Regions from separate parts of the Paenibacillus sp. FSL M7-1414 genome, predicted to be linked through region 2. Evidence: a T-box and tRNA genes for the amino acid it is inferred to sense, from the RefSeq annotation. Region 2 holds a T-box; the other regions hold tRNA genes.
The links. The T-box of region 2 lies ahead of leuS (leucine--tRNA ligase). A T-box ahead of a tRNA ligase gene usually reads a tRNA of that ligase, here a tRNA-Leu.

Region 1 (3,949 bases), 560 kb from region 2:
ACGGCGGCCGTAACTATAACGGTCCTAAGGTAGCGAAATTCCTTGTCAGGTAAATTCTGACCCGCACGAATGGCGTAACGACTTGGGCGCTGTCTCAACGAGAGATCCGGTGAAATTTTAATACCTGTGAAGATGCAGGTTACCCGCGACAAGACGGAAAGACCCCATGGAGCTTTACTGCAGCTTGATATTGAATTTGGGTACGATCTGTACAGGATAGGTGGGAGCCTTTGAAACGTGAGCGCCAGCTTGCGTGGAGGCAACGTTGGGATACCACCCTGATCGTATCTAGGTTCTAACCTGGTACCGTAATCCGGTGCGGGGACAGTGTCAGGTGGGCAGTTTGACTGGGGCGGTCGCCTCCTAAAGAGTAACGGAGGCGCCCAAAGGTTCCCTCAGAATGGTTGGAAATCATTCGAAGAGTGCAAAGGCATAAGGGAGCTTGACTGCGAGACCTACAAGTCGAGCAGGGACGAAAGTCGGGCTTAGTGATCCGGTGGTACCGCATGGAAGGGCCATCGCTCAACGGATAAAAGCTACCCTGGGGATAACAGGCTTATCTCCCCCAAGAGTCCACATCGACGGGGAGGTTTGGCACCTCGATGTCGGCTCATCGCATCCTGGGGCTGAAGTAGGTCCCAAGGGTTGGGCTGTTCGCCCATTAAAGCGGTACGCGAGCTGGGTTCAGAACGTCGTGAGACAGTTCGGTCCCTATCTGTCGTGGGCGTAGGAAATTTGAGAGGAGCTGTCCTTAGTACGAGAGGACCGGGATGGACGTACCGCTGGTGTACCAGTTGTTCCGCCAGGAGCACCGCTGGGTAGCTATGTACGGACGGGATAAACGCTGAAAGCATCTAAGCGTGAAGCCCCCCTCAAGATGAGATTTCCCAGTATGTAAGACCCCTTGAAGACGACGAGGTAGATAGGCTGGGGGTGGAAGTGCAGCAATGCATGGAGCTGACCAGTACTAATCGGTCGAGGGCTTATCCAATAGCAAGTGATAATTCGCATGTTTCGTTTCGAATCTAGTTTTCAGAGAACGATCTCTGAAATGTAAGCTACGCGTTTGGTGGCGATGGCGGAGGGGTTCCACACGTACCCATCCCGAACACGACCGTTAAGCCCTCTAGCGCCGATGGTACTTGGACCGCAGGGTCCTGGGAGAGTAGGACGCCGCCAAGCGAACTCTTTCATCATACATAGAAAACAGGCTCTGCATGTTGATGTTGTACGATGAATTGCATTTGCACTGCAAATGCATATGCATATATTCCCTGATAGCTCAGTTGGTAGAGCACTCGACTGTTAATCGAGTTGTCACAGGTTCGAGCCCTGTTCGGGGAGCCATTAAGGCCCGTTGGTCAAGGGGTTAAGACACCTCCCTTTCACGGAGGTAACAGGGGTTCGAATCCCCTACGGGTCATATTATGGAGGCTTAGCTCAGCTGGGAGAGCATCTGCCTTACAAGCAGAGGGTCGGGGGTTCGATCCCCTCAGCCTCCACCATATAAACTTTATAACGACGCGGGGTGGAGCAGCCCGGTAGCTCGTCGGGCTCATAACCCGAAGGCCGCAGGTTCAAATCCTGCCCCCGCAATTATACTTTCCTTTGAGAAAGTGATCTGGAACCGTGGTGTAGTTGGCCTAACATGCCTGCCTGTCACGCAGGAGATCGCGGGTTCGAATCCCGTCGGTTCCGCCATTTTTATATTAATAATACCGTGTGCGGAAGTGGCTCAGCGGTAGAGCATCGCCTTGCCAAGGCGAGGGTCGCGGGTTCGATTCCCGTCTTCCGCTCCAATATTTGCGCCCTTAGCTCAGCTGGATAGAGCGTTTGACTACGAATCAAAAGGCCGGGAGTTCGAATCTCTCAGGGCGCGCCATTATAACTTCAAATTTGCCGGCGTGGCGGAATGGCAGACGCGCTCGACTCAAAATCGAGTGGGAAACCGTGGAGGTTCGAGTCCTCTCGCCGGTATATATAACGGGATGTAGCTCAGCTTGGTAGAGCACCTGGTTTGGGACCAGGGGGTCGCATGTTCAAATCGTGTCATCCCGATCTCTAAAAACACTATCTAATTATAGATAGTGTTTTTTATATTTATCTATATAAGATTCTATAAATGCAGGTTCGATATTAACTATGACAAATTCTCTAAGCTAACACATGCGTGTTCCTTCTTCAGTCAACAAGTTAGTTGTGCATAAAGTCTCAATCTTTAGGTCACAATAGGTTTAAAAAGTGATAGAAGGGGTTCATGTGAACACGTTTAACTTCAGAAAACAATTCAAGAGACGCTGGCGAAGGTGGAAACGAACAGTATGGATGACGGCGGCTTTGCTTGCAGTTACGATATTGGCTTACAGCGGGTTGTCCATCTCATCGGCGATTGAGCGTTTGCTGACAACTAATTTTAGTGAGGCAACCAGTGTGTTGGGGCCTGTTACGCAGGAAACAAGATCTGAACAGGAGATTCAGGCGTTAGTAGAGCAACTTGATTCTGATCCGGATCATTTAACAAGTGTGGTTTTGGAAACACAGTACATCTGCGGAGTGGAGACAGAGCAGTTAGGCAAGATGGCTAGACCGCAGTTGAAGATGTTACTAGCTCAACATCCGGAATGGGATGCTACCGTTGGAACATCAGATGAGTTGCATCTGAAGCAACGTGTAGATGACCTTTCACCGCTTTGTAAACAGCAGGCTTATATCAGCATAGATGCTGTAGGGAACCTTAATTTGTACGAGGGTAAGCCTGCAGAAGAGAAGGTTATTCGTACGTTCTTTCAATTGGATGTTGGGACGTTGGAAAGTTCTTTGCCTGAAGGGGTGCTCGAGCAATTACAGCAGGGTATTCGGATTCAGGACAAGGATGAATATGATAGCGTAATCTCTACGTTCAGTGACTATGCCGTGGATGAAGACCATCATTTAATCCGTAATGGCGGGTAATCCAAACGTCCTCACCTACGGTATTAAAATTGTGAAGTACTGAAACGATGGTGGCAATAGCAATAACATTGGTGGTTTACGTAACCAAGCGATAGAATCTAAAATACGTGGAATGTGATGAAGGACATCGAAGAGATGTCCTTTTTGTCGTTTATACTAAAATAGTTGAAAATACGAATAAACATGTAAAAAATTCACGAATAAAGACGAGTAATCAGTTAGACAAAGTTTTTCCTGCCGCAGGGTCTATCTTTTGTTATAATGAAATGAACGATACATATGTTCGCTTTTGTGAGGGAGAGATGGTTTTGCGTTTTTTGGGAATTGACCCGGGGATTGCGATTGTTGGTTTTGGTTTTGTGGATAAAATCGGCAGTAAGGTGGTACCCGTACAATATGGATGTATTCAGACGGAAGCTCATACCCCTGAAGAGGAACGGTTGCTTCATGTATATGAAGGTATGGTGCAATTGATTGATAAATACAAACCGGACGCAGTAGCGCTGGAGAAACTTTTTTTCAATCGGAACGTTACAACAGCAATGTCTGTCAGTCAGGCGAGAGGCGTTATGGTACTCGCTGCCGCACAGAAGGGTTTGCCTATTGCAGAGTATACGCCAATGCAGATCAAGCAGGCTGTTGTGGGGTACGGTAAAGCAGAGAAGAAGCAAGTACAGGAGATGGTCAAAATGTTCTTGCGTCTTCAGGTCGTTCCTAAGCCGGATGACGTAGCGGATGCATTGGCTGTAGCCGTGTGCCACGCACACTCTTATACATTAAATTCCAAGTTGAATGAGGTATTGCGAAAATGATTGATTTTCTAAGAGGACAGTTCATTCATGTAGAGAATGATTATATTGTGCTGGATGTTCATGGTGTGGGGTATCGCGTATTCTGTCCAAATCCATTTGCGTTTGCGAAGCAAGAAGGCGAAATTACGGTGTACACTCACCATCATGTGCGTGAGGATGCGATGTTGCTGTTTGGGTTTGTGACA
Region 2 (3,949 bases):
CCCAATACCCTTATTCGTTATGATGAGGAGCAGCCTTTTGTACTGGATGAGCGCTCCGTATCTTATATTTGGACTTGTGATCTGGACCAGGATCGCTGTGAGATTGAACATCATCTCAGTATTTTTTCGCGTGTGGATGATGGTAATAAGGATATGTATCAGCGGTTTGAAGAAGTTCATGTCCAGCGTGCATATAATCCGGACTGGATGAAGCTGGAGTTATCCAAGGCAGGTTTTAAAGACGTGAAGGTATATGCGGATTTTGAATGGAAAGAGGCCGGAGACAGTGCACAGCGCTTGTTCTACGTGGCTGTGAAGTAAGAGCGAATAATGAGAACTGTCCTTATGGTGCATAAGGGCAGTTTTTTGTTTGATTTTTTATGGAGAATGAATAGCAATAGTCTTAAATAGGGTAAAGGAATGCAAGAAAAGACATAACGACGTGACAAAAAGTATTGCCAGTTAAAGTAAAGAAGGCGATAATAGTCGGATAGAAAGCGTTTTCTGAGAAGATAAATCAATTGTCAATGTGAGGTGTAGAAATGGAAAGTACATATAAAACAAGACTTTCGTCAGAACAGTTGAATGCCATAATAGAGCAGCATTTCTCTGCAAGTATACAGGACTACAAGGAAATGGTGGATGGCTGGGCCAATCATGCATATCTCATTACACTGAGTGACGCACAGCGAGTGGTACTCAAAATTGCACCGTCGGCTTCGACAAATCTGATGCGCTGTGAGCAGGATCTCATGATTGCTGAGGTTGAGGCACTACGCCTCATCACGGAGCTACAGGATGTTCCCGTACCCCAAGTGCTGGCTTATGATGATTCGTTAACTATGGCTTCAGCGCGTTATTTTATCATGGAGTACATGTCTGGAACACCCTATAATCAGGTCAAGGATCAATATTCTGCGGAAGAGCAGGAGGCCATTGAACACCAGCTCGGTCGGTACAATCGTCGAATTAATGAAATCAAAGGCGAGAAGTTTGGATATTTCTCGGAGCAAAAACAGCAATATTCCACATGGAAAGAAGCATTTATGAATCTGATGGATGATATTCTTACCGACGGGGAAGAAGCCGGAATTAAATTTTCAATCGATTATCCTGAATTGAGACGCTTGATTGAAGAGAAATCGGATGTGCTGGACGATGTAAAAGAACCTGTTCTTGTGAGTTGGGATCTGTGGGATGGCAATGTTCTAGTAGACAAAGGTCGTATCACAGCGATTATTGATTTTGAACGTTCACTGTGGGCAGATCCTCTGATGGAGCATTATTTCAGTCATTTTAACTATACACCCGGTTTTGTGAAAGGGTATGGGCATGAGATTACGACTGAAAGTGAGCTGAAAAGAAGAAGTCTCTATGACTTGTACTTTGATCTGGTGCTGCGCATTGAGTGCGCTTATCGTCAATATGATAATCAGGAACATGTGAATTGGACCATTCATAATCTGGAGGAAGGCATTGAGCGTTTTCGGTTATCCTGAACAGCAACGAGTATTATTGAACGGTACGAACCGTGTGACTTAAAAGGGTCATTATAACGTGTAATATTGACTTTGGGCTTGCTTTTTTATATAATGGTCCCGATATTGTATACATATTTCGATGATAAGGATCAGTAGTAATTCCTGTACATAACAGAGAGCCGGCGGTTGGTGCAAGCCGGTTGACAGTGATTTGCGAACTCGCCTTGGAGAAATGCGGTGATTACACCATTCTGTTTAACCTGCTTGTATAAAGCTTGGGTTCAGGAATGGAAATCCGCATCGGTTAACCGCCGTTACAGGTCCAAAGGGAGTGGATGACGAAGCACGTTCGTCCACTAACTAGGGTGGTACCACGGGAATTCAACCTCTCGTCCCTAGCGCTGCAAACGCTACGGGATGCTGAGGTTTTTTTGTTGCAATTAAAGCTAAAGTGAATAACCTGAAGGAGGAACAATAGATGAGTGAGAATAACCAGCCGAAACACGGCTATCAGCCACAAGTCATGGAAAAAAGTTGGCAGCAATATTGGGATGCAAATAAAACGTTTAAAACGGGTGAGGACCCTGCTAAACCGAAATTTTATGCACTGGATATGTTCCCTTATCCATCCGGTTCAGGTCTGCACGTAGGTCACCCGGAAGGATATACGGCAACGGATATCGTTTCCCGTTACAAACGTATGCGCGGTTACAACGTATTGCACCCAATGGGTTGGGATGCTTTCGGTCTGCCTGCTGAGCAGCATGCACTGGATACAGGTGAACATCCACGAGATATTACATTCCGTAATATTGACAATTTCCGTCGCCAGATCAAATCGCTTGGTTTCTCCTATGACTGGGATCGTGAGATCAGCACAACGGACCCTGAATACTATAAATGGACACAATGGATCTTTATTCAGCTGTACAATAAAGGCTTGGCTTATGTGGATGAAGTTGCAGTTAACTGGTGTGAAGCCCTTGGAACGGTACTTGCTAATGAAGAGGTTATTGATGGCAAGAGTGAACGTGGTGGACATCCGGTTGTACGCAAACCGATGCGTCAATGGGTTCTGAGAATTACCGAGTATGCAGAGCGTCTGTTGGAAGACCTGGAAGAGCTGGATTGGTCTGAAAGCATCAAGGATATGCAGCGCAACTGGATCGGTAAATCAACAGGTGCGGAAGTTGTATTTGCCATTGAGGGTCGCGAGGAAGTTATCAAGGTGTTCACTACCCGTGCGGACACATTGTTCGGTGCGAGCTTTGCAGTACTTGCTCCAGAACATGAATTGGTAGAAGCAATTACAACCGATGACCAACGTGAAGCGATTCAGGCTTATCAGGAGCAGGCTTCTCGTAAGAGTGATCTGGAACGTACAGATTTGGCCAAAGACAAAACAGGTGTATTCACTGGCGCTTATGCAATCAACCCTGTTAATGGTGCAAAACTGCCGATCTGGATTGCTGATTACGTTCTTGCAGGTTACGGCACAGGTGCGGTTATGGCAGTTCCGGGTCATGATGCGCGTGACTGGGAATTTGCGAAGCAGTTCGGTCTGGATATCATCGAGGTTATTCAAGGTGGAGACGTTACACAAGAGGCATATTCGGGTGATGGCGCACATGTGAATTCCGATTTCTTGAACGGACTGAATAATGAAGAAGCGGTTGCCAAGATGATTGCTTGGTTGGAAGAGAACGGTAAAGGACAAGGGAAAGTGACCTATCGTCTGCGCGATTGGCTGTTCAGCCGTCAGCGTTACTGGGGTGAGCCAATCCCGATTCTGCATCTGGAAGACGGAACGATGAAGACAGTACCTGAGGATCAACTTCCACTGCTGCTGCCTGATATCGACCAGATCAAACCTTCGGGTACAGGAGAATCACCACTGGCGAATGTTACGGAGTGGGTGAATACGGTAGATCCGGAAACGGGAATGAAGGCACGTCGCGAGACCAATACCATGCCACAATGGGCGGGTAGCTGCTGGTATTACCTGCGCTTTATCGATCCGCGCAATGACAAGGAACTGATCTCCAAGGAGAAACAGCAGCAGTGGCTGCCAGTTGATCTGTACATTGGCGGAGCAGAGCACGCCGTACTTCACTTGCTGTACGCTCGTTTCTGGCACAAAGTGCTGTATGATCTGGGTGTTGTGGAGACCAAAGAGCCTTTCCACAAACTGGTCAACCAAGGTATGATCCTGGGTACCAATAATGAGAAAATGAGTAAATCTCGTGGTAATGTCATTAACCCGGATGAAATCGTGAATGAATTCGGTGCAGATACATTGCGTCTGTACGAGATGTTCATGGGACCATTGGAAGCGACAAAACCGTGGAATGCAAACGGGGTTGAAGGCATGCACCGCTTCCTGTCACGTGTATGGCGTCTCTTCATTAACGAAGACACAGGAGCCATCAATGACAAGATTACGGTGGACGGTGGAACGGATGAGTTCA
Region 3 (3,949 bases), 1.2 Mb from region 2:
TGGCGTAACGACTTGGGCGCTGTCTCAACGAGAGATCCGGTGAAATTTTAATACCTGTGAAGATGCAGGTTACCCGCGACAAGACGGAAAGACCCCATGGAGCTTTACTGCAGCTTGATATTGAATTTGGGTACGATCTGTACAGGATAGGTGGGAGCCTTTGAAGTGTGAGCGCCAGCTTGCATGGAGGCAACGTTGGGATACCACCCTGATCGTATCTAGGTTCTAACCTGGTACCGTAATCCGGTGCGGGGACAGTGTCAGGTGGGCAGTTTGACTGGGGCGGTCGCCTCCTAAAGAGTAACGGAGGCGCCCAAAGGTTCCCTCAGAATGGTTGGAAATCATTCGAAGAGTGCAAAGGCATAAGGGAGCTTGACTGCGAGACCTACAAGTCGAGCAGGGACGAAAGTCGGGCTTAGTGATCCGGTGGTACCGCATGGAAGGGCCATCGCTCAACGGATAAAAGCTACCCTGGGGATAACAGGCTTATCTCCCCCAAGAGTCCACATCGACGGGGAGGTTTGGCACCTCGATGTCGGCTCATCGCATCCTGGGGCTGAAGTAGGTCCCAAGGGTTGGGCTGTTCGCCCATTAAAGCGGTACGCGAGCTGGGTTCAGAACGTCGTGAGACAGTTCGGTCCCTATCTGTCGTGGGCGTAGGAAATTTGAGAGGAGCTGTCCTTAGTACGAGAGGACCGGGATGGACGTACCGCTGGTGTACCAGTTGTTCCGCCAGGAGCACCGCTGGGTAGCTATGTACGGACGGGATAAACGCTGAAAGCATCTAAGCGTGAAGCCCCCCTCAAGATGAGATTTCCCAGTATGTAAGACCCCTTGAAGACGACGAGGTAGATAGGCTGGGGGTGGAAGTGCAGCAATGCATGGAGCTGACCAGTACTAATCGGTCGAGGGCTTATCCAATAGCAAGTGATAATTCGCATGTTTCGTTTCGAATCTAGTTTTCAGAGAACGATCTCTGAAATGTAAGCTACGCGTTTGGTGGCGATGGCGGAGGGGTTCCACACGTACCCATCCCGAACACGACCGTTAAGCCCTCTAGCGCCGATGGTACTTGGACCGCAGGGTCCTGGGAGAGTAGGACGCCGCCAAGCGAACTCTTTCATCATACATAGAAAACAGGCTCTGCATGTGGACGTTGTACGATGAATTGCATTTGCCCTGCAAATGCATATTATTCCCTGATAGCTCAGTTGGTAGAGCACTCGACTGTTAATCGAGTTGTCACAGGTTCGAGCCCTGTTCGGGGAGCCATTTGCTCTCATAGCTCAGTAGGTAGAGTGCATCCATGGTAAGGATGAGGTCACCGGTTCGATCCCGGTTGAGAGCTTTGGAAATGGGGCCCGTTGGTCAAGGGGTTAAGACACCTCCCTTTCACGGAGGTAACAGGGGTTCGAATCCCCTACGGGTCATATAGTTGGAGGCTTAGCTCAGCTGGGAGAGCATCTGCCTTACAAGCAGAGGGTCGGGGGTTCGATCCCCTCAGCCTCCACCATATTTTTATTGGGGATTAGCCAAGCGGTAAGGCAACGGACTTTGACTCCGTCATGCATAGGTTCAAATCCTATATCCCCAGCCATTTTAGTATGAGTCATTAGCTCAGTTGGTAGAGCACCTGACTTTTAATCAGGGTGTCGAAGGTTCGAGCCCTTCATGACTCACCATCATATGCGCGTGTGGCGGAATTGGCAGACGCACTAGACTTAGGATCTAGCGTCTTTGACGTGGGGGTTCAAGTCCCTCCACGCGCATCCTTTATTTGCGGAAGTGGCTCAGCGGTAGAGCATCGCCTTGCCAAGGCGAGGGTCGCGGGTTCGATTCCCGTCTTCCGCTCCAATATTTTTGCGCCCTTAGCTCAGCTGGATAGAGCGTTTGACTACGAATCAAAAGGCCGGGAGTTCGAATCTCTCAGGGCGCGCCATTATTTTTTTAGTATCGGGATGTAGCTCAGCTTGGTAGAGCACCTGGTTTGGGACCAGGGGGTCGCATGTTCAAATCGTGTCATCCCGATTGTTGTTATGCGGGTGTAGTTCAATGGTAGAACTTTAGCCTTCCAAGCTAATAGCGTGGGTTCGATTCCCATCACCCGCTTACAGAATATAATGAAAGAGCCTTTGCAGATGCAGAGGCTTTTTTATTTTATTTAACGAAATAATCAGCAGTTATTTTATATTATAATTTATGTAAAGTATAATACAGGTTTATTTAAAAAAGAGCCAAGACCCCTTTACTATCCAAATAGGGAGGTCTTGGCTCTTCTGTTTATCTTTGTGGATGAGCTGCCTCTAAGACGCAGCAGCTATTGTATAGTGAAGAGCGCACAATTTAACGTTCGTTGTGGTCCGTCACTCTTTTACGCATGCCAGCTAATCCAAGCAGTCCCAACAAACCAAGCCAGCCCCAATCCATGCCGTTGTCACGGTCGGTTGTTGTGGCGTTTGCCCGAACATTGTTGGTACGATAGTCACCATTGTTGCGGTAGTTTCCATCCATGTTCATATTCATGTTAGAATTAGTGTTTGTGCGGTCCATATAGTTGGTGTCCTGATAAGACCGGACACGTGAGCCGGTTGTATCCATTCCTTTGGACATATGACCATCAGCAGCAGCAGGGCCAGCCATCGCGGCCACCAGAAGCACAGAAGCAATAATTGTTGTACCTTTCTTCATCATGTGGATTCCTCCTTTTTAGTAAGAGCTACAGATTAATCTGCCCAAGAAGACAAGTACAATATGTAGAAATAGTCTGTTAAGATATACCTTTGAGTCCAATTGAATAACAACATACATAAGAAACTTGCCTAGTAAGCAGACTGTAGTGGGAAGAAAATTATAATTACATCTTTAATTTATTGCGTCACTGTGGTAAAGTATACAAAAGCTTGCTTTGCCGGTCATGTTTCTTTGTATATCATCTGTTCTCAAACAATGAAATTATGCGGTTTAACCTTAATATCAGGTACATGGGATCATATCTAAAAGAACTGTATATTTATGAATTTTTAAGTATAGGTATGAGACATATGATTTATGTAAAGTACGTGAAAAAGGTATCATGCGACAGCATATGACCATTAAATGAAGCAGAACAAGAAAATGAATAAAAAAGCGTGTTTTTATGCTGTAAATCGGGGATAATCCCCATTTTTTCTAGTAGAAAAATAAAGATTTTCGTACCATTTTATTGTATGATGTTATGAAGGTGTCAAATTTACGTGTACGAATGGAACGATCAGATGGGAGGATAAGCATGACTGAAACTATGGTAACCGCCAGCAAAAGCCAATCCAACAACCTGCTTCGTAGAGACGTGCGGTTCCTGGGCAATATACTCGGAGAAGTTCTTGTCCATCAAGGCGGCACGGAGCTTCTAGATATCGTTGAGAAGATTCGGGAAACGAGCAAATCGTTACGTGCAGAATTTTTGCCAGAACTGTATGCAGAGTTCAAAACGATGATCCAGGAATTAGACTCGGACAATCGTCATCAGGTTATTCGGGCTTTCGCTATTTATTTTCAATTAGTTAATATTGCTGAACAAAACCATCGGATCCGGCGTAAACGGGATTATGAACGTTCTGCAGGGAACGCTGTGCAGCCAGGATCGATTGAGAAAGCAGTACAGGATCTTAAGGAACGTGGATTGTCTCATACAGAGGTGGAAGAGATTCTCGACGATTTGTCGTTGGAACTCGTTATGACAGCTCACCCAACCGAAGCCATGCGCCGGGTTATTCTGGACATCCATAAACGGATATCTGAAGATGTCATGCTTCTTGATAATCCTACGCTGACGTTGCGTGAACGTGAACAGTTGCGTGAGAAACTGCTGAATGAGGTTATTACACTCTGGCAGACAGATGAACTTCGCGACCGCAAACCGACTGTACTCGATGAAGTGCGGAACGGGATGTACTACTTTCACGAAACG

Region 1: it has a tRNA-Leu gene. The T-box ahead of leuS (leucine--tRNA ligase) is inferred to sense a tRNA for this amino acid. The anticodon was not compared.
Region 3: it has a tRNA-Leu gene. The T-box ahead of leuS (leucine--tRNA ligase) is inferred to sense a tRNA for this amino acid. The anticodon was not compared.

The regions. Positions count from the first base shown of each region.
Region 1 covers NZ_JBBOOS010000001.1:5,453,723-5,457,671, reverse strand. The annotation lists rRNA gene MHH92_RS23875 (23S ribosomal RNA) at 1-991, shown strand, start outside; rRNA gene rrf (5S ribosomal RNA) at 1,066-1,182, shown strand; tRNA gene MHH92_RS23865 (tRNA-Asn) at 1,272-1,347, shown strand; tRNA gene MHH92_RS23860 (tRNA-Glu) at 1,352-1,423, shown strand; tRNA gene MHH92_RS23855 (tRNA-Val) at 1,430-1,505, shown strand; tRNA gene MHH92_RS23850 (tRNA-Met) at 1,523-1,596, shown strand; tRNA gene MHH92_RS23845 (tRNA-Asp) at 1,624-1,701, shown strand; tRNA gene MHH92_RS23840 (tRNA-Gly) at 1,725-1,799, shown strand; tRNA gene MHH92_RS23835 (tRNA-Arg) at 1,806-1,882, shown strand; tRNA gene MHH92_RS23830 (tRNA-Leu) at 1,899-1,977, shown strand; tRNA gene MHH92_RS23825 (tRNA-Pro) at 1,985-2,058, shown strand; gene MHH92_RS23820 (BofC C-terminal domain-containing protein) at 2,260-2,952, shown strand; gene ruvC (crossover junction endodeoxyribonuclease RuvC) at 3,261-3,764, shown strand; gene ruvA (Holliday junction branch migration protein RuvA) at 3,761-3,949, shown strand, end outside.
Region 2 covers NZ_JBBOOS010000001.1:4,892,381-4,896,329, reverse strand. The annotation lists gene MHH92_RS21320 (class I SAM-dependent DNA methyltransferase) at 1-321, shown strand, start outside; gene MHH92_RS21315 (phosphotransferase family protein) at 543-1,499, shown strand; T-box leader at 1,612-1,881, shown strand; gene leuS (leucine--tRNA ligase) at 1,960-3,949, shown strand, end outside.
Region 3 covers NZ_JBBOOS010000001.1:6,069,043-6,072,991, reverse strand. The annotation lists rRNA gene MHH92_RS26570 (23S ribosomal RNA) at 1-921, shown strand, start outside; rRNA gene rrf (5S ribosomal RNA) at 996-1,112, shown strand; tRNA gene MHH92_RS26560 (tRNA-Asn) at 1,197-1,272, shown strand; tRNA gene MHH92_RS26555 (tRNA-Thr) at 1,276-1,348, shown strand; tRNA gene MHH92_RS26550 (tRNA-Glu) at 1,359-1,430, shown strand; tRNA gene MHH92_RS26545 (tRNA-Val) at 1,438-1,513, shown strand; tRNA gene MHH92_RS26540 (tRNA-Gln) at 1,523-1,597, shown strand; tRNA gene MHH92_RS26535 (tRNA-Lys) at 1,607-1,682, shown strand; tRNA gene MHH92_RS26530 (tRNA-Leu) at 1,689-1,769, shown strand; tRNA gene MHH92_RS26525 (tRNA-Gly) at 1,780-1,854, shown strand; tRNA gene MHH92_RS26520 (tRNA-Arg) at 1,863-1,939, shown strand; tRNA gene MHH92_RS26515 (tRNA-Pro) at 1,955-2,028, shown strand; tRNA gene MHH92_RS26510 (tRNA-Gly) at 2,039-2,109, shown strand; gene MHH92_RS26505 (WGxxGxxG family protein) at 2,344-2,691, opposite strand; gene ppc (phosphoenolpyruvate carboxylase) at 3,269-3,949, shown strand, end outside.